4 regions of the Kitasatospora sp. NPDC058492 genome follow, and region 3 is predicted to be linked to each of the others. Evidence: riboswitches for the same ligand, from Rfam matches in the RefSeq annotation. Region 3 holds a riboswitch; each other region holds the start of a gene.
What was found. A riboswitch is a leader RNA that binds a small molecule or an ion and turns the genes downstream of it on or off. The one in region 3 is predicted to bind cobalamin.
Positions count from the first base shown of each region.

Region 1 (4,204 bases), on a different contig from region 3:
TTCAGCGCCGGCTCCAGGCCGCGTTCGCGCAGCCAGGCCAGGTCGGCCACGGTGGCCCGGGTGCCGGGCAGCACCACCAGGTCGGCGTCGGCCAGTTCCTCCGGCCGGGTCACCCAGCGCACCAGCACGCCGGGCTCCTGCGCCAGGGCGTCCAGGTCGGTGAAGTTCGACAGCCGGGGGAAGCGCACCACGGCCACCCGCAGCACGTCCGCCCCGAGCGGGCCGCGGCCGTCGACCCGGTCCACCACCGTGGACAGGTCCAGCGAGTCCTCGGCGTCCAGCCACAGGCCCGGCAGCATCGGCAGGGTGCCCAGCACCGGACGGCCGGTCAGCCCGTGCAGCATCTCCAGGCCGGGCGCCAGCAGCCGCGCGTCGCCGCGGAACTTGTTGACGAACCAGCCCGCCACGTGCCGCTGGTCCTGCGCCGACAGCAGCGCCAGCGTCCCGTACATCGCCGCGAAGACGCCGCCGCGGTCGATGTCCCCGACCACCACCACCGGCAGCCCGGCGGCCGTCGCCAGGCCCATGTTGGCGATGTCCCGGTCCCGCAGGTTGATCTCGGCGGGCGAGCCGGCGCCCTCGCAGACCACCACCTCGTAGCGGCGGCGCAGATCCGCCAGGCACTCCAGCGACCGTTCCAGCAGGACGGGCTTGCGCTCGCGGTAGTCCAGCGCGCCCACCTCGGCGACCGGCCGGCCCAGCAGCACCACCTGGCTGCGGCCGTCCGCGCCCGGCTTCAGCAGCACCGGGTTCATCGCCGCCTCCGGCTCCACCCAGGCCGCCTGCGCCTGCATCGCCTGCGCCCGGCCGATCTCGGCGCCGTCGGTGGTGACGAAGGAGTTCAGCGACATGTTCTGCGCCTTGAACGGCGCGACCCGCACCCCCTGCCGGGCCAGCCAGCGGCAGATGCCCGCGGTCACCACGCTCTTGCCCGCGTCCGAGGTCGTCCCGGCGACCAGCAGTGCGTTGCTCATGCCCTTCCCCTCCACCGTGTCATCAGCAAGCGCAGCGCGACGTGCCCCGCGACCGTCGTACCCAGGGCCAGCGCGCCCACCCGCCGGGAGAGCACGCAGGCCCGCTCGATGTCGTCCACCGTCACCGGGCGCAACTCCGCGCCCAGCACCGGCCGGTGCTCCACCCGCTCCCCGTACTGGAGGGTCCCGCCCAGCCGGACGCCCACCGCGCCCGCGAAGGCCGCCTCCGCCTGGCCCGCGTTCGGGCTCGGGTGCGCCGAGCCGTCCCGCCGCCAGACCCGCCAGGCCGTTTTCGGCTGCGGCGCGGCGGCCACCGTGAGCAGCGCCGTCAGCCGGGCGCCCGGCCAGCCCGCCACGTCGTCGAGCCGGGCCGAGGCCCAGCCGAACCGGGCGTACCGCGGCGAGCGGTGGCCGACCATCGCGTCCAGCGTGTTCACCGCGCGGAACGCCAGCAGCCCCGGCGTGCCCGCCAGCGTGCCCCAGACCAGCGCGTTCACCACGGCGTCCGCCGTGTTCTCGGCCACCGACTCGACCACCGCGCGGGCGATCTGCGGCCCGTCCAGCGCGCTCGGATCCCGCCCGCACAGGTGCGGCAGCCGTTCCCGCGCGGCCGTCAGGTCGCCCGTGGCCAGCGACCGGCCGATGGTGCGCGCCTCCCGGGTCAGCGAGGTGCCGCCCAGCACCGTCCAGGTCGCGGCGGCCGCCAGCGCGGCCCGGCCCAGCGGACGCCGGCCCACCGTACGGTCCAGGGCCACCGCGCCGGCCGCGACCGCGCCCACGCACATCGCCGTGTACCCGGCGCCGGCCACCCGGTCGTCCTGCCACACCCGCCGCTCCAGCCGGGTCGCCGCGCCGCCGAAGACGGCCACCGGGTGGCCGCGCCGGGGGTCGGCGAAGCGGGCGTCCGCGGCGAAGCCCGCGGCGGCGCCGAGCGCGAACGCGGCGGCGCGGGTCAGCGGGCGCACGGCGGGTTCGGCGGAAGGCCGCGTGGGGTCCGGCGGGTCGGGGCAGCCTGCATCGCGTGCGTGTCCTCACTCAGGGTCCGCGCCCTGGATCGACGTACCGGGGGCGAGAGTCTCCTGGCTTCCGGGTCGGACGCACCCCCGGGCCTTCCAGCGGCTTCTGACGGTCCGCCGTGGCAATGTTCCGAGCGTGCTCCCCGGTGACAGTGGCGGGACCGCGCCGGACTCGCACCGGCTTCCTCTGCATGCCTCCGTTTGGCCCCAGGATCCCATCACGCGGCCGAACCGGGAGTCAACCGAGGTCACGGAGGGGTTGGTCACACCTCGGAGCCCTGTCGCCGGTGCCGTTCTCGCCCGCCCGAGGCCCGCCTGACGCCCGCCCCGCCCGACGCCCCGCCGTGACCCGGACGGCCCAGCCCGGTGGCCGCCCGCGCGGCCCCCCGGTGAACTGGTGCCCGAACACCGTCCGAGCACCGCCCGGACACCGCCCGGACACCGTCCGGTCCAAGAGCAGCCAAGACCAGCAGAGCGGGGAGCGATATGCGTTGGGGAACCGCGGCCGTCGTGGCGGCCGCCGTCGTCGGCGCCGGGGCCGCCGTCCTGGTGATCGGCCGTCGGGCCTCCGAACGGCTGGTCCACCCGGCGAGCGCCGTCCGGGAGTCGGGCCCCATCCTGGTGCGGAGCCTCGCCGCGGGCCGGATCACCTTCAACCGCCGCCCCGAGAGCCTGCGCCCCGGCCGCTGGGCCGTGGAATGGGACGACCACGGCCACGCCGTCGTCGAGGACGTCCTGCACAGCGACGAGAACGGTGTCACCCGCCGCCTCGTCCGCGCCGACCGGGGCACCCTCACCCCCGGCACCGAGGTCCGCTTCACCCCCCGCGTCCACCTCGGCGACCCCACGGAGGCGCTCGGCCTCCCCTTCACCGACACCGCCGCCGACGGCGAACTCGGCGCCCTCCCCGCCTGGCGCCTCGACGGCAAACGCGGCACCTGGGTGATCCTCGTCCACGGTCCCGGCGCCGACCGGCAGCAGACCCTCCCGGTCCTCCCCGTGCTCGACCGCCTCGCCCTGCCCGCCCTCGCCGTCACCTACCGGGGCGACCAGGGTGCCCCCGCCTCGCCGGACGGGCTCGGCCACTTCGGCGAGACCGAGTGGCGCGACGTCGAGTCGGCGGTCCGGCTCGCCCTCGACAGCGGCGCCGGCCGGGTCATCCTGTACGGCTGGTCCCTCGGCGCCACCATGGCCCTCCAGACGGCCTCCCGCTCCGCCTGGGCCCATGCCATCAGCGGCCTCGTCCTGGACTCGCCGGTCCTCGACCTGCCCGCCACCGCCCGCCGCGGCGCCGCCCGGGCCGGCTACACCGGCGCCGCCGCCGAGCTCGGCGCCCTCGCCGCCGAGGGCCGCACCGGCGTCGACCTCGCCGACTTCAGCCGCATCGCCGAGGGCGCCGACCTGCGTGTCCCCACCCTCCTCCTGCACAGCCCCGACGATCAGGTCGCCCCGTTCCGCGCCGCCGAGCGCCTCGCCGCCGCCCGCCCCGGCGTGGTCAGCCTCCGGCCTTTCCCGGGCGCCGACCACACCACCCTCTGGAACTCCGCCCCCACCCACTACACCGAACTCCTCCGCCGCTGGCTCACCCCCCTTCTCTGAACCCGGCCCCCCCGCACGAGAAGTCACACCGACAGGGCCTCTGTACGAAACCCGGACCTCACCCGTCAGCCACGGAGTGTGACCGGTCGGGCGGGTAGCGCGACCGCCGCCGCAAGGGTTGAGCCGGGATGGCATGCCCCCGCCACCTGTTTCCGGCCAGGCGGTTTGCCTCTGTTGCCCGATTGTTGCCCGATCTTGGGGAGGCGCCGTCGACGGCCGCCCGTCCGTACAGCCAACCGGATGTGACAGAAGGCCGGTACAAGGGGAAGACTGCTCGACGTGACGTCTCGGAATCCGCGCGACCGTGATGCCCCGCTCCCTCCGACGATCGGTACTGGTGCGACGGTGACCCGTCTCCCCGGTACGGCCCACCGGCCCGCCGCCGGCAAGCCGGGCGGGGCCGGGGTACCCCGCCGACGAGGGCCCGCTGCGGCGCCCGGTCGGGGGAGGGTTCCCGTACCGGAGGGCTTCCCCGCGCCGGCCGAGCTGGCGCCGCTGGCCCGCCGGATGCTGGTGGACGCCGTCCGGATCGCCCGCTGGGCGGGGGACCTGGAAGAGGTCGACAAGCGGGGCGAGCTGCTGCCCGACGACGCCCGTGCGGCGGGTCGGGCGCTG
Region 1 covers NZ_JBHXMU010000033.1:20,222-24,425, forward strand. Annotated here, with positions in the region: gene ACFWPI_RS21965 (cobyric acid synthase) at 1-974, opposite strand, end outside; gene ACFWPI_RS21970 (cobalamin biosynthesis protein) at 971-1,939, opposite strand; cobalamin riboswitch at 2,047-2,179, opposite strand; gene ACFWPI_RS21975 (alpha/beta hydrolase family protein) at 2,477-3,589, shown strand; gene ACFWPI_RS21980 (hypothetical protein) at 3,935-4,204, shown strand, end outside.
Region 1: it holds a riboswitch for cobalamin, as region 3 does, so the genes downstream of both, ACFWPI_RS21970 (cobalamin biosynthesis protein) here and ACFWPI_RS05945 (prenyltransferase/squalene oxidase repeat-containing protein) in region 3, are expected to answer to the same signal.

Region 2 (4,204 bases), on a different contig from region 3:
CGGCGTCACGGTCACTGCGGTCCCCCCTCGGCCCGCCCCTGGCGCCACAGCAGCCAGGCGAAGAAGGGCGCTCCGAGTCCGGCCGTGATGACGCCGACGGGGATCTCCCGGTCGGGCAGGACCGAGCGCGCCACGATGTCGCTGCCCACCAGGAGGGACGCACCCACCAGTGCCGACACGGGCAGCAGGAGGGCGTGGCGCGGGCCGCAGACCAGTCGGACCACGTGCGGTACGACCAGGCCGAGGAACCCGATGACGCCGGTGTTGGCGACCAGGCACGCGGTCACCAGCGCGGCGGTGGCGACGAGGAGCCAGCGGGTGCGCTCGACGTGGACGCCGAGGGAGCGGGCGGCGGTCTCGCCGAAGGCGAAGGCGTCCAGGTCGCGGGCCGAGGAGGCCAGGACCGTGACGCCGACCAGCGCGACCGCGGTCAGGAAGACGGCGGTGGGCCAGCGCACGCCGGCGACCGAGCCGAGCGTCCACTCCATGACACCGCGCGCCGCGTTGCGGTCCCCGAGGACCAGCACGACGAACGAGGTGTAGGCCCCGCACATCTGCCCCACCGCGATGCCGGCGAGCACGGTCCGGGTGGTCGGTAGGGACCGGGTGCGGGCGCCGGCCAGTGCCAGGACGACGGCGGCGGCGAGCAGGGCACCGGCGAAGGCCGCCGTCGCCACCGCGCCGGTGCCCACGGCGCCGGTCACGCCGACGCCGAGGACGATCACGGTGACCGCGCCTGCGGCGGCTCCGTCGGAGATCCCGAGCAGGAAGGGATCGGCCAGGTCGTTCCCGGTCAGCGTCTGCAGCACCGCGCCGCAGACCGCGAGGCCTGCGCCGGTGGCAGCCGCTCCCAGAACCCGGGGCAGCCGCAACTGCCAGACGATCTGGTCGTCCAGCAGCGTGACGTGCTGGCCGCCCAGCCCGAGACGGCGCGCCACGACATCGATCACCGTCCGGACCGGCTCGGGTTGCGAGCCCACGGCCAGGCCGAGGAGCACGGTGGTCAGCAGCAGGGCCGCACCGATGGCCAGGGCCGCCGTCGCGCGGCCCGGACCGGAGGGCCGCACGACGGGGCGGGGTTCGGTGGTCATGAACCCGGGTGCAGCTGGCCCAGCCCTGCGGACACCCGGGCGGCACCGTCGGCGAGCCGCACGCCGGGAGTCGACTCCGAGAACGGCACCACCACGAAAGCCTTGCGCTGCACGGCGGTGAGCTTGCTCAGCACCGGGTCGTTCTCCAAGTAGTCGATCTTGGACTGGGCGGTGTCCCAGCCGGCGTCCGCGACCACGATGGCGTCCGGGTCCGCCGCGACGACCTTCTCCCAGCTCACGTTCTGCCAGCCACCGGGCAGGTCCCCGAAGACGTTGCGGGCGCCCACGGCATCGAGCACGAGCTGAGGTCCGCCGTGGCCGGCACCGACGAACGGCGACTTGGTGTCCGAGTCGTACCACAGGACCTTCAGACCCTTGCCCGCGGCCGTCGCCGTGAACTGGGCGAGCTGCTGCTCCTGCTGCTGCTGGATCGCGGCGGCCCGCTCCGTGACACCGAAGACCTCGGCGACGTCGTTCAGTTCACCCCACACCGCCTGCCAGGTCGTCGGCGGCACCTGGCTCTTGTCCGAGCAGCCGAACGGGGACAGGTACGACGGGATGCCCTGGCCGCGCAGCTCGTCCCGGCTGCCCGCGACCTTGTCGGTGAACGCGCTGGAGTAGGAGGCGTACAGGAAGTCGGGACGGGCCGCGAGGAGCTTCTCCTTCGTCGGGTAGTCCTTGGAGAGCACCGGGACGGAGTCGTAGGCCGCCTTCCACTTCTCCGGGACGGAATCGTCGAGGTAGGCGGTACCGGCCATGCGGGACTGCAGGCCGAGGGACAGGGCCACCTCGGTGGCACCCTCGTTGAGCGTCACCAGCCGGGCGGGCGGCGCGCCGACCGTCACGGTCGTCCCGCAGTTGTCCACGCTCACCGGCGCGGCACTTCCGGCCGCCCCGCCGGACGTGGCGGGCGCGGGGGCGCCGGTGCAAGCCCCGAGCGCGCCGGTGAACAGGACGGCCGCGACCACCCGGCCGACACGTATCGGACCTGTGGGACGAACGGAACATATCGATCGAAACGGATACAGCAGACCGCTGGGCACGTGTTCTCCAAAACCCTCGTGGAACATGTCGCGCCGTGGCCGGTCTCCTGGCTTCCGCATCAACACGCCGCAGCCGACCTTCCCGGACGGCTCTTCCAGCCCGCCCAGTGGCCCTGACCGCTGGAAAAGCCGGTCAGCGAGGGCCGCGGAACTCCGCGGCAACAGTGGCGAGGGCCGCACCGGACTCAGACCGGTTTCCCGTACACCACGGCGATGGCAAGGTATCAGGCGTGGTCAGGTCGGTGCTGACCGGCTCAAGGACGCCCACCGGCCACGCGAAGCGCCGGCAGCGGCAGCGCCTTGACGGAGGTGTGTGTTCGGCCTGCCGGCTTTCCAGCGCGCTGTCACGCAGTGGCGGTGGCAGCTTCGGTGGCTCCGCCAGTTGAGGGTGACTGGAGGGAGCAGGCCGAGATCCGGACCGCGAGCTCCTCGTAGTCGACGGGTTCGCCACACAGCCGGCGTACGGAAGCAAGGCCCAGGCTGGCCTGTCCGGTGGCCTCCACGAGAGCACGGGAAGCAACGTAGAAGCGCCACTGGCCGATGTCGAGCGGGTCGTAGTCGGCGTGGGTGAGCGCGATATGGAGGGCGAAGACGTAGACATCCGCGTTGTAGGACTGCTCTGCGGCGTCACCGTCCTCGGGAGTCCAGGTGCGTCCGCGCAGCCGGGAGAAGCGAATCTCCGACAGCTGACGCTGCCCCCAGGCTTGGAGGTAGGCGCTGGTCTTGACCTCGATCCTGAGCCCGTCAGGCGTCAGGACATCGAAGCTGTCCCATTCCATGTTGCGTGCCACAGCGCCGACGGCGCGGTGGACCAGGAATTCCGCGAGCAGGCCCCGGGTGGTGTTGGTTCGCAAGTCGGGCATCGCGTAGCGCCAGAAGTCCAGCACCGTCCCGGCATCGGTGCCGCGGAAGGCCTCGTTGCCGTCGAGCGGCGCCAGTTCGGCCGGGGTGTGCCAGGCGTTGGGGGCGGCGGAGTCGGAGAGCATTCCCCCAGCCTGACACGGGCGCCGGACGGGGAGGGCGGTATCGGGGGCAGCGCTCAAAGTCCACGGCGCTGTGCCCTCGCGCCCTCCCGGGCTGGAGAGCTGCTGTTTCCGCAGGTCAGAGGCCTGATTGCTGCCTCGAAGTGCCGCGGTTCCTCGGCGGCCGCAAGCGCAGCTGCGGCGAGTCCGCAGGACTCGGTCTGTGCCCGTGTGTTACTGGGTACGGAGGGGATCGACGGGGGAGTGGGTCGCGAGTGGCGAGAGGTCGGAGCCGGGGCGTGAGTGGTGAACTGCGGTATGACGATCTGGTGCGGCCGCTGCCGGAGTTGCTGAAGAGGCACGCCGAACGGTCGGCGGAGCGGGTGGCGTTCCACGACTTCTCGCGCGGCGTCAGCTACGCCGAGTTGGAGCGGCGGACCGGGCGGTTGGCCGGGTCGTTCGTGCGGGCGGGGGTCCGGCGCGGGGATCGGGTGGCGCTCTGCCTGGGCAACTGCGTGGAGCTGGTGGAGGGTTGCCTCGCCGTGCTGCGGGCGGGGGCGGTCGGTGTCCTGCTCAATCCCCGCTCCTCTGACGACGAACTCGACTACTACCTGCGGGACAGCGGCGCCTCGGCCATCATCACCGACCCCGCGCACCTCACGCAGCTGCACCGCCTCGGCGCCGCGTACCGCGGCCTGCACACCGTGCTCACCGGGGCGGGCCCGATCCCCTCGAACGCCCCCGACGGCACCGTCCTCTTCGAGGCTGCGGCCTCGACCGGGGACGGGCCCGCGGCCCCCGACGATCTGGGGCTCGACGATCCGGCCTGGCTGCTCTACACCTCCGGGACCACCCACCGCCCCAAGGGCGTGCTCTCCACACAGCGCAGCGCACTGTGGTCGGTGGCGGCCTGCTACGCGCCGCTCTTCGGGCTCTCCTCCGAGGACCGGCTGCTGTGGCCGCTGCCGCTGTTCCACAGCTTCGGGCACTCCCTCGCGATCCTGGGCACCACGGCCGTCGGCGCGAGCACCGCGATCGCCGGCGAACTGCCCACGCCCGGTGAGGCCTTGACGCCCGGCGACCTGTGGCGCACGCTGCGCACCCCGAG
Region 2 covers NZ_JBHXMU010000092.1:23,189-27,392, reverse strand. Annotated here, with positions in the region: gene ACFWPI_RS36815 (ABC transporter ATP-binding protein) at 1-15, opposite strand, end outside; gene ACFWPI_RS36810 (iron ABC transporter permease) at 12-1,091, opposite strand; gene ACFWPI_RS36805 (ABC transporter substrate-binding protein) at 1,088-2,059, opposite strand; cobalamin riboswitch at 2,154-2,359, opposite strand; gene ACFWPI_RS36800 (hypothetical protein) at 2,479-3,120, opposite strand; gene ACFWPI_RS36795 (type I polyketide synthase) at 3,396-4,204, shown strand, end outside.
Region 2: it holds a riboswitch for cobalamin, as region 3 does, so the genes downstream of both, ACFWPI_RS36805 (ABC transporter substrate-binding protein) here and ACFWPI_RS05945 (prenyltransferase/squalene oxidase repeat-containing protein) in region 3, are expected to answer to the same signal.

Region 3 (4,204 bases):
GGCCGGGAAGCCCTCGTAGTAGCGGCCGTTGATCAGGCGGGACGGGTCGGTGAGGTAGGCGCTGCCCTTGGCGGCGTCGGGGGTTCTTCCGGCAGGCTTCGTGGTGGCGGGCGTCGTCGGCGGGGTGGTGGCGTCCGGGTTGTGCCGGACGCTGGTGAGGTCGGTGCCGGTCAGGGCCAGGATCGCCTGCTCGGTGGCGGCCAGGTCCGGGTCGGTGGTCGACGCGTCGGGGCCGAAGCCGCCGTCCGCGCCCTGCCGGGCGGCGAGCCAGGCCGTGGCGGCGGCCCGGCGGGTGTCCTGTCCGGTGGCCTTGAACGCCTGGGCCGCGCTCGCGGTGCTGATGGTGTCGCCGGGGGCGCCGAGGTACGGGAGCAGGGATCCGTCGGCCTGCTGTCCGGCCGCGAGCTGGTCCGAAGCCTTCTTCGCCGCCGTCTCGTACCCGGGGGCCGTGCGAAGGGCGAGCACCGCGAGGCCGGTGGTGAGCGGGTCGGGCTCGCAGTGCTCGCCGGCGACGATCATCGATCCGGCCACCCCGCCGTCGGCGCACTGGAGCGCCGTGAAGCGGGCGAGCGCCGGGGCGGGTGGCGTGAAGCCGGCGCGCTGGAGGGCGATGACGCCGAGGGACTGGACCCAGGGCGAGGCCGCGCCGGGGAAGTCCCCGGCGGCGGTGCACCTGCCGTTCTCCCCCGCCGCCGTGCAGACGTGGCCGGTGAGCGCGGCGATCAGGTCCCGGCCGCCGAAGGCCCGGGGATCGCTGCCGGTGCTCTCGGCGACGAGGGCCAGCAGTGCGGCGGCCCTCGCATCGGGCTGGCCGGCCGGTCCGTCGGGGTACAGGAAGGCGTCGGTGTGGGCGGCGAGGAAGGCGGTCGTCCTGCGCACCGCCGGGTCCTGCGTGCCGGCGGCGGCGAGGGCGATGGCGGTGAGGGCGGTCCGGGGGTAGTCCGGCCCCTCGACGGCCCAGTTCTCCATGTGGTCGCCGCCGACGAGTTGGCGGGCCAGCCAGGCCGCGGCGGCCGCCGGGTCACCGGTGGCGGACGGCCCGGTCGAGGTCGGCCCGGTCGGGGTCGGTGTCGGAGTCGGGCTCGCCGAGGGTGACAGCGAGGCGGATGGCGAGGCGGACGGCGAAGCCGACGAACCACCGCTCTTCGCTCTCACGGAGTCCGGGGTGAAGCCCGGTGCCCCGCTGGTGCCGCCGATGTCGGTGCCGCCGTACACCCAGGCCTCGACCTCGCCGGGCTTGGGCTTCTGCGTCCCGGCGCCGAACCGGCTGTAGGACCAGGCCTGTTGGCCGGGTTCGGCGATCCAGTACGACCAGTACGCGGTGGCCTGCGGGGTGTTGACGCAGGGTTCCTCGGCCGGCGTCGGGTACTGGGTGCCGCTGTTGAAGGTCCCGGTTCCGAGGCGGCAGATGAAGGCGGGTCCGTCGTGCTCGGTTCCGGCGGTGGTGAAGCCCGCGGCGTGCAGCAGGTTCATCCCGGTCGTGGGGTGGGCGTCGCAGCCCCGGACGACGCCGCCGCCCCAGTGGGTGAAGTCGACGGCGACGATCGCGCCCGTCGTCGCCGTGCACTGCTCGATCGGGTCGGCGGCCGCGGTGCCGGGGCGCCCGAACAGGACGCTTCCGCAGGCGGCGACCGCGACAGCACCGGCGACCACCACGGAGGCGAGGTCCCGGTTCCTGTGACGTGTGCGACTGCTGCTGACCCTCACGACGACTCCCTGGTCGGTCGACGCGGGACGCAACGGCGCAGCCGACGGTCTCCTGGGCAGGGACCGTCCGGACCGCGTCGTAGTCCGCGACGACGCAAGTGCTCTGTGAACAGGCCCCCGGTCCAGGCATTCCGGCTCACCCACCACAGGTGGGTCCACGGTTGCGGGTCAGCGCCGGAGTTGGACCGGCTTCCCCTGAATGCCGAGGGCAAAAAATCGGTTCATCAGACCACGCCGGTAGAACGGGAGTCAACGGGTCGTCATGTCGATCACACCACCTCGTGCACCGGTGCGCCGTGCGGTAGCGTCCGCGGTGGCCGAGCGGGGGAACCCGGTGCGAATCCGGGGCTGACGCGCAGCGGTGTGGGGTGGCCATCGTGCCGCCCTGAGCCCGAATGCCCGCCCGGCCACGCACCATGGCGAAAGCCGGCCCACGCGATCCGGGCGGCGACCGCTCCGGCAGTCGCGCGCCCTTGAACGGACGCCGGAACTCCGGGGCAGGGTCGGCGCCCGCCACCCCAAGGAGCCTGTCCCGTGTCCCTCCTCGCCCCCTCGCGAACCACCCCCTCCCGCGCCGCCTCCCGCGCCGCCTCCGCCGCCTCCGTCGCCCTGACGGCCGGCGCACTCCTGCTCTCCGCCGTCCCCGCCCACGCGACGGCCAGCCCGACCCAGATAGCCACCTCGAAGAGCACCGGCGTCACCTACCTGAAGTCGCTCCAGGCCGCCGACGGCAGCTACGTCACCGGCGGCGGGCTCTCCAACGAGTGGGCGTTCAGCGCACTCGCGGCCGCCGGCACGGCCGCCGCCGACGTCACCCCCGGCGGCGACCCCACCAAGAACGCCCGCCTGGTGTACCGCGGCCAACTCGCCGCCCCCGGCTGGCCGAGCGCCTCACCGGTCGTCACGGACTACGAGCGCGGCATCCTCAACGCCTACGCCGCCGGCATCGACCCCGCCCGGGTCGGCCCGGGCCGCAACCTCGTCGCCGACCTCGCCGCCTACTGGCAGACCGCCGAACCCGGCTACTACGACCCGTCCGCCAACTTCAACGGCACCGTCTTCGGCCTCCTCGCCCTCGCGGGCGCCAAGACCCAGGCCGGCAACCCCCGCGTCCCGCAGCCGCTGCTCGACGCCTCCGTCACGGCGGTGCGCGCCAACCAGCACAACGACGGCGGCTGGAACTTCAGCAAGGCCGCAGGCGACCCGAACGCCCTCGCCCAGGGCAGCGACATCGACATGACCGGCGCCGCCATGGCCTCGCTCTGCACCGGGGGCGTCCCCGCCACCGACCCGGCGATCGTCGCCGCCAAGAACTTCCTCAAGGGCAAGCTCACCGCCTCCGGCGCCTTCAACGCCATGTTCGGCGTCAACACCGACTCCAACGGCTGGGCCGTCTCCGGCCTCAACGCCTGCGGCATCAACCCCCAGGGCCCCGACTTCACCAGCGGCACCGGCAAGAGCCCCGTCGACTTCCTGATCGCCCAGCAGTTCAAGCCCGGCGGCGGCTTCAAGTACCTGCCCACCGACACCTCCCCCTCCCCCTACGCCTCCGTCGACGGCCTGCGCGCCGTCGCCGGCGCCGGCTTCACCGCCACCCCGCCGGCCCCGACCACCGCCGGCGAGCCGGCCTGGGCCGCCACCGCCACCTTCGTCCCCGGCACCGCCGCCAAGCTCCCGCTGGTCATCGACGACGGCACCGGCGCACTCAAGGTCTGCGCCGTCGCCCTCACCCCGACCGGCACCACCGCAACCCTCGGCGACGTCCTCGACGCCGCCGCATCCGCGACCCCCGCCGGCTGCGTCACCGCCGTCACCCCGTCCTCCGGCACCGGCGCCGTCACCGCGATCAACGGCACCGCCAACAGCGGCTCCTCCACCTGGAAGATCACCCTGGACGGCACCACCGCCACCACCGCCACCCGGGCCACCACCGTTCACCTCGGCGACACCGTCTCGCTCTGCTACGGCAACTGATCCGGATACCCTGGCCGTCCTGGACGCGGAAGCAGCGAGCTGACCTGCCATCACATCACGCCGGGTGCACGGAGGGACTTCCACCGGGCCCCCGGCGGCCCGAGCCCGCACCGCCCGACGCCGACGCCCCAGACCAGCCTCTTCGCGACCCGACAGGACCCAACCCACCCGCCGCACAAGGGAGTTATCGGGGCGGAGCCTGGCGGGTTTGCGGCCTGGACTGCGCGGTCGGGGTGCGGTTCTATTCCACAACGCGCCCGACCCGCCCCACTGCTGAACCACCCGATGCCCCACAGCGGCCCCGCGCACCGATTCCGGTACGCGGGGCCGCTCACACGTCCCGGCGCCCAGCTTCTGCAGACCAGGGTCCTTCGCCTCAAGTTCCTTACGTATTAGTTGAGTTCAGAAACACGCAACGGCCACACCGCCGTCCTGGAGATGCTCGGACGAGAGCTGAGCTGGCGTGTCGAACAGCGAGGGTGTGGACCTGGCGGGACCAGGCGGTTGCCTTGTCCCACGGCTG
Region 3 covers NZ_JBHXMU010000006.1:30,381-34,584, forward strand. Annotated here, with positions in the region: gene ACFWPI_RS05945 (prenyltransferase/squalene oxidase repeat-containing protein) at 1-1,707, opposite strand, end outside; cobalamin riboswitch at 1,811-1,954, opposite strand; cobalamin riboswitch at 2,032-2,108, shown strand; gene ACFWPI_RS05950 (hypothetical protein) at 2,242-3,681, shown strand.

Region 4 (4,204 bases), on a different contig from region 3:
CGGCCCACTGCGGGGCGGCCGTCGGGAAGTGGTCGATGTGCAGTTCGCCGCGGGCGGCGCGGGTCTCGCCGTAGGCCTCGTGGCGGCCCAGCTGCTCGGCCAGGTCGGCGGAGCGCTCGTACGCGGTGAGCATGATGCGCTCGGCGATGAGGGTGGACAGCCGCGCGGCCTCGGCGGAGTCGAAGTCGATCCGCAGCTTGAAGAAGACGTCCTGGAGGCCCATCACGCCGAGGCCGACCGGGCGCCAGCGGGAGTTGGAGGTGCCGGCCTCGGTGGTCGGGTAGAAGTTGATGTCCACCACGCGGTCGAGGAACGTCACGGCGGTGCGGACGGTGGCGTCGAGGCGCTCCCAGTCCATGGCGCCGAGCAGGTCGTCGACGGAGGCCCCGGGAGCGACGTGGGCGCCGAGGTTGACCGAGCCGAGGTTGCAGACGGCGGTCTCGGAGTCGTCCGTGACCTCCAGGATCTCGGTGCACAGGTTCGAGGAGTGCACCGTGCGGCCGGGCAGCGCGGTCTGGTTGGCGGCGCGGTTGGAGGCGTCCTTGAAGGTCATCCAGCCGTTGCCGGTCTGCGCCAGGGTGCGCATCATCCGGGCGTACAGGGTCTGCGCGGGGATGGTGCGCACGGCCTTGCCGGCCAGCTCGGCCTTGCGGTAGGCCTCGTCGAAGTCGGAGCCCCACAGGTCGACGAGCTCGGGCACGTCGGCGGGGGAGAAGAGCGACCAGTCCTCGTTGGCGTTGACCCGGCGCATGAACTCGTCCGGGATCCAGTGCGCCAGGTTGAGGTTGTGGGTGCGCCGCGCCTCTTCGCCGGTGTTGTCGCGGAGCTCCAGGAACTCCTCGATGTCGGCGTGCCAGGTCTCCAGGTAGACGCAGGCCGCGCCCTTGCGGCGGCCGCCCTGGTTGACGGCGGCGACCGAGGAGTCGAGGGTGCGCAGGAACGGGACGATGCCGTTGGACTTGCCGTTGGTGCCGCGGATCAGGCTGCCGCGCGAGCGGATGCGCGAGTAGGACAGGCCGATGCCGCCGGCGTGCTTGGACAGCCGGGCGATCTGCGCGTAGCGGTTGTAGATCGAGTCCAGGTTGTCCAGCGGGGAGTCGAGCAGGTAGCAGCTCGACATCTGCGGGTGCCGGGTGCCGGAGTTGAACAGGGTCGGCGAGGAGGTCAGGTACTCCAGCCGGCTCATCAGGCCGTACAGCTCGGCGACCTCGCGCACGGACTGCTCGCTGTCGCCGACCGCCAGGCCGCAGGCGACGCGGAGCAGGAAGTGCTGCGGGGTCTCGATGACCTTGCGGGTGATCGGGTGGCGCAGCAGGTAGCGGGACTGCACGGTGCGCAGGCCGAAGTACTCGAAGCGGTCGTCGCCGTGTACGTCGATCAGCGCGTCCAGGGCGGCGGCGTGCTTGGCGACGAAGGCGGCGGTGGTGTCACCGATCAGGCCCTCGTCGTGGCCGACGGCGATCGAGGCGGCGAAGGAGCGCGAGCCCTGGCTGTTCGCCTCGTCGACGATCTCCAGGGCGAGCAGCCGGGCGGCCAGCTTCGAGTACTGGGGGTCCTCGGCGATCATCGACGCGGCGGCGTCCACGGCCAGCCCGCGCAGCTCGGCGAAGTCCGAGCCGGCGTGGCGGCCGCGCAGCGCGGCGGCGGCGACATGGCCGGGGTCCACCTGGGGGAGGTCGACGCTGCGGTCGGTGAGCAGCCGAAGGAGCGCGCCGCCGGGGTCGGAGACCGTCGGGTCGGTGGGGGCGGGGCCGGTGCCCTGGGCGGGCAGGGTGGCTGAGGCAGCGGTGGTCAAGGCGCTCTCTCCTGGCGGCGATCGGCGGCGGTGATCGGGGGGTACCGGGCCGTTCGGGGCAGGGGAGCACGGCACGTACGCAGGAAGCGTCGCGCGACAGTGGCGTCCCCGGCCCGCCCGCGAGGCCCGGAAGGTAGTTCTCGTGCTGGCGCGGCCTCTGCGGGAGGGCCCGTGCGCACACCGTCGGCAGGTACTCGGACTCGCGGTGCGGCTGCTGGAGCCGCCCGCTCACCGCTGCGGGGCAGTCCCGGATTCGCACCGGGTTCCCCTGCATCGACAGCAGGATTGAGCATACATCTTGTGGTGTCTCTCTGATGCGACCCCACATGTAGTACGGCGCGGTGTGTCGGCGCGATAACCGGGGGTGCTGGGAGGGGGCGGGTCGTGGCCTTGGGGCGCCTCGGATCCGGGCTCCCGGGGCCCTGGTTCCGGGCTCCGGCGTCCTGGTTTCGATACGGAACGGTCACCGGGCGGACCGGCTGGCGGGGGCATGCCCTACGATCTGGGCGCATGAGCGAGCGAAGCGCCGAGGGGCGCGTTCCGCGAAGCGATCATCGAGCGAAGCGAGGGGGCGCGTGAGCGACGGAACTGGCGCACCCGGGCAGGGTCCGCAGGGAACGCCTCCCACCGGGCCGGGGGACGCGCACGGTCAGCAGCCGCCGGTGGTGCCCGGTCCGGTGTTGCCGCCGAGCGGGGGCTTCGGGCCGCCGCCGGCCTCGTACGGGCCTCCGGTGCCGCCCGCGCAGCCGCCCGCGCAGCCCGGCCCGCCGGGGCAGCCTCCGCTGCCGCAGCCGGGCCAACCGGGGCAGCAGCTGCCGCCGCAGTGGCAGCCGAACCCCCAGCCGCATCCCCAGGTGCATCCCCAAGGACACTCGCAGGCGCACCCGCAGCCGTACCCGCAGCCCCAGGCGCCGCAGCGCGCCGAGCCGAACTGGCAGGCGCTGGCGGACCGCAACGCGGCGGACGACAAGCGCCGCCGCCGGCTGCGGGCCCTCGGCGTGGCGGTCGCGGTCGTCCTGGTCGGCGGCCTGGTCGCGGGTGGTGCGGTGCTGCTGACGAAGGGCGACGGCGACAAGCCGACCGCCGGGCCGACCGCCTCGGCCTCCAACCGGCCGTCCTCCGCCGCACCGAGTGCCGCGCCGAATGCCGCCGGAACCCCGGGCGGGAACCCGTCCGGCACCCCGGGCGGCGCGCCGGACGACCCGTCGAAGCCGATCTGGGAGGCCGCCACCGACCCGGCGCCGCAGGACGCGGGGGCGCTGTTCTCCGCACTCCAGGTGACGGTCAACGGCGCCACCTGGAACCGGACCTTCGTCTCGCTGGACTCGCCCTGCTGGGACGGGAACTCGACGACCGGCGGGCTCGGCAAGGTCCTCGGTGACCAGGGCTGCCAGAAGGTGCTCCGGGCGACCTACGTCTCCGGCGACAGCGCGGTGACCGTCGGCGTCGCGGTCTTCGACCACAAGATCCAGGCCGAGACCTCGATGAAGAGCTACACCGGCCACCTCAAGGGCGCCGTCGCGCCGGGCGCGCCGGCCTTCTGCGCTACGCCGGGCTGCACCAACACGCACAACACCCTTGGCCGGTACGCCTACTTCACGGTCGAGGGCTCGGCGAAGGGCGGCAACACCGCCGACGCCGCCGCCACCGCGGCGGCCGCCGGCTTCGGCGAGCACGTGAAGGGCCAGCTGCTCCAGCGCGCCAAGGCCGCGTCCGCGGCCGCGCCGGGTGCGCCGGGGGCCGCCGCGGCCGGCTGATCCGCCGTGACACCCCGGCCCCGGCGGGTTCGCTCGCCGGGGCCGGGGGAGTGTGGCAGGCTCTCGGGGCAGTCATTCGCACGAGTGTTCCGGTTGTGTCCGCCTGGGCCGGTGCCGGCGAGCAACCGGAGGAGCGGTCCGTGGCCCTGCCCAGAGCCCTGCGCGGCAAGCCCGCCGTCCTGGCCGCGGCCGGGGTCGTGGTGGCCGCGGGCGCCGTGGCGCTGTTGCAGCGCGACGGCCGGGCCGACGGCGAACAGCCCGCCCGCGTCCCGGTGGCGGTCGGTTTCTCCGGCCGCACCCTGCCGCCGGAGGTCGGCCGGGACCTGCTCGCCCGGGACCCGCAGGCCTCGCCGAACGCCCGGGCCGTCCAGCAGCTGCTCGCCGACCTGGAGGGGCAGGCCCGCACCGGGCAGAGCGGCGGGACGGTGATCGGCCAGCACGTCGAGGCGCACAACGAGCGCAACAACCCCGAGTACGGCGACTACCGCGGCACCAAGCAGGTCGGCTACTACTACAAGAAGGCCGCCGACCTCACCGGCAAGCTGCCCGGCTTCGTCGAGACCGACCTCGGCCCCGGCTACGGCCAGACCGGTTGGGGTGTCGGCGACCCGCGCTCCTACTCGGCCGGCCGGTGGCCCACCTGCCGGGCCGG
Region 4 covers NZ_JBHXMU010000075.1:23,577-27,780, forward strand. Annotated here, with positions in the region: gene ACFWPI_RS34190 (ribonucleoside-diphosphate reductase subunit alpha) at 1-1,771, opposite strand, end outside; cobalamin riboswitch at 1,963-2,105, opposite strand; gene ACFWPI_RS34195 (hypothetical protein) at 2,650-3,552, shown strand; gene ACFWPI_RS34200 (glycoside hydrolase family 26 protein) at 3,693-4,204, shown strand, end outside.
Region 4: it holds a riboswitch for cobalamin, as region 3 does, so the genes downstream of both, ACFWPI_RS34190 (ribonucleoside-diphosphate reductase subunit alpha) here and ACFWPI_RS05945 (prenyltransferase/squalene oxidase repeat-containing protein) in region 3, are expected to answer to the same signal.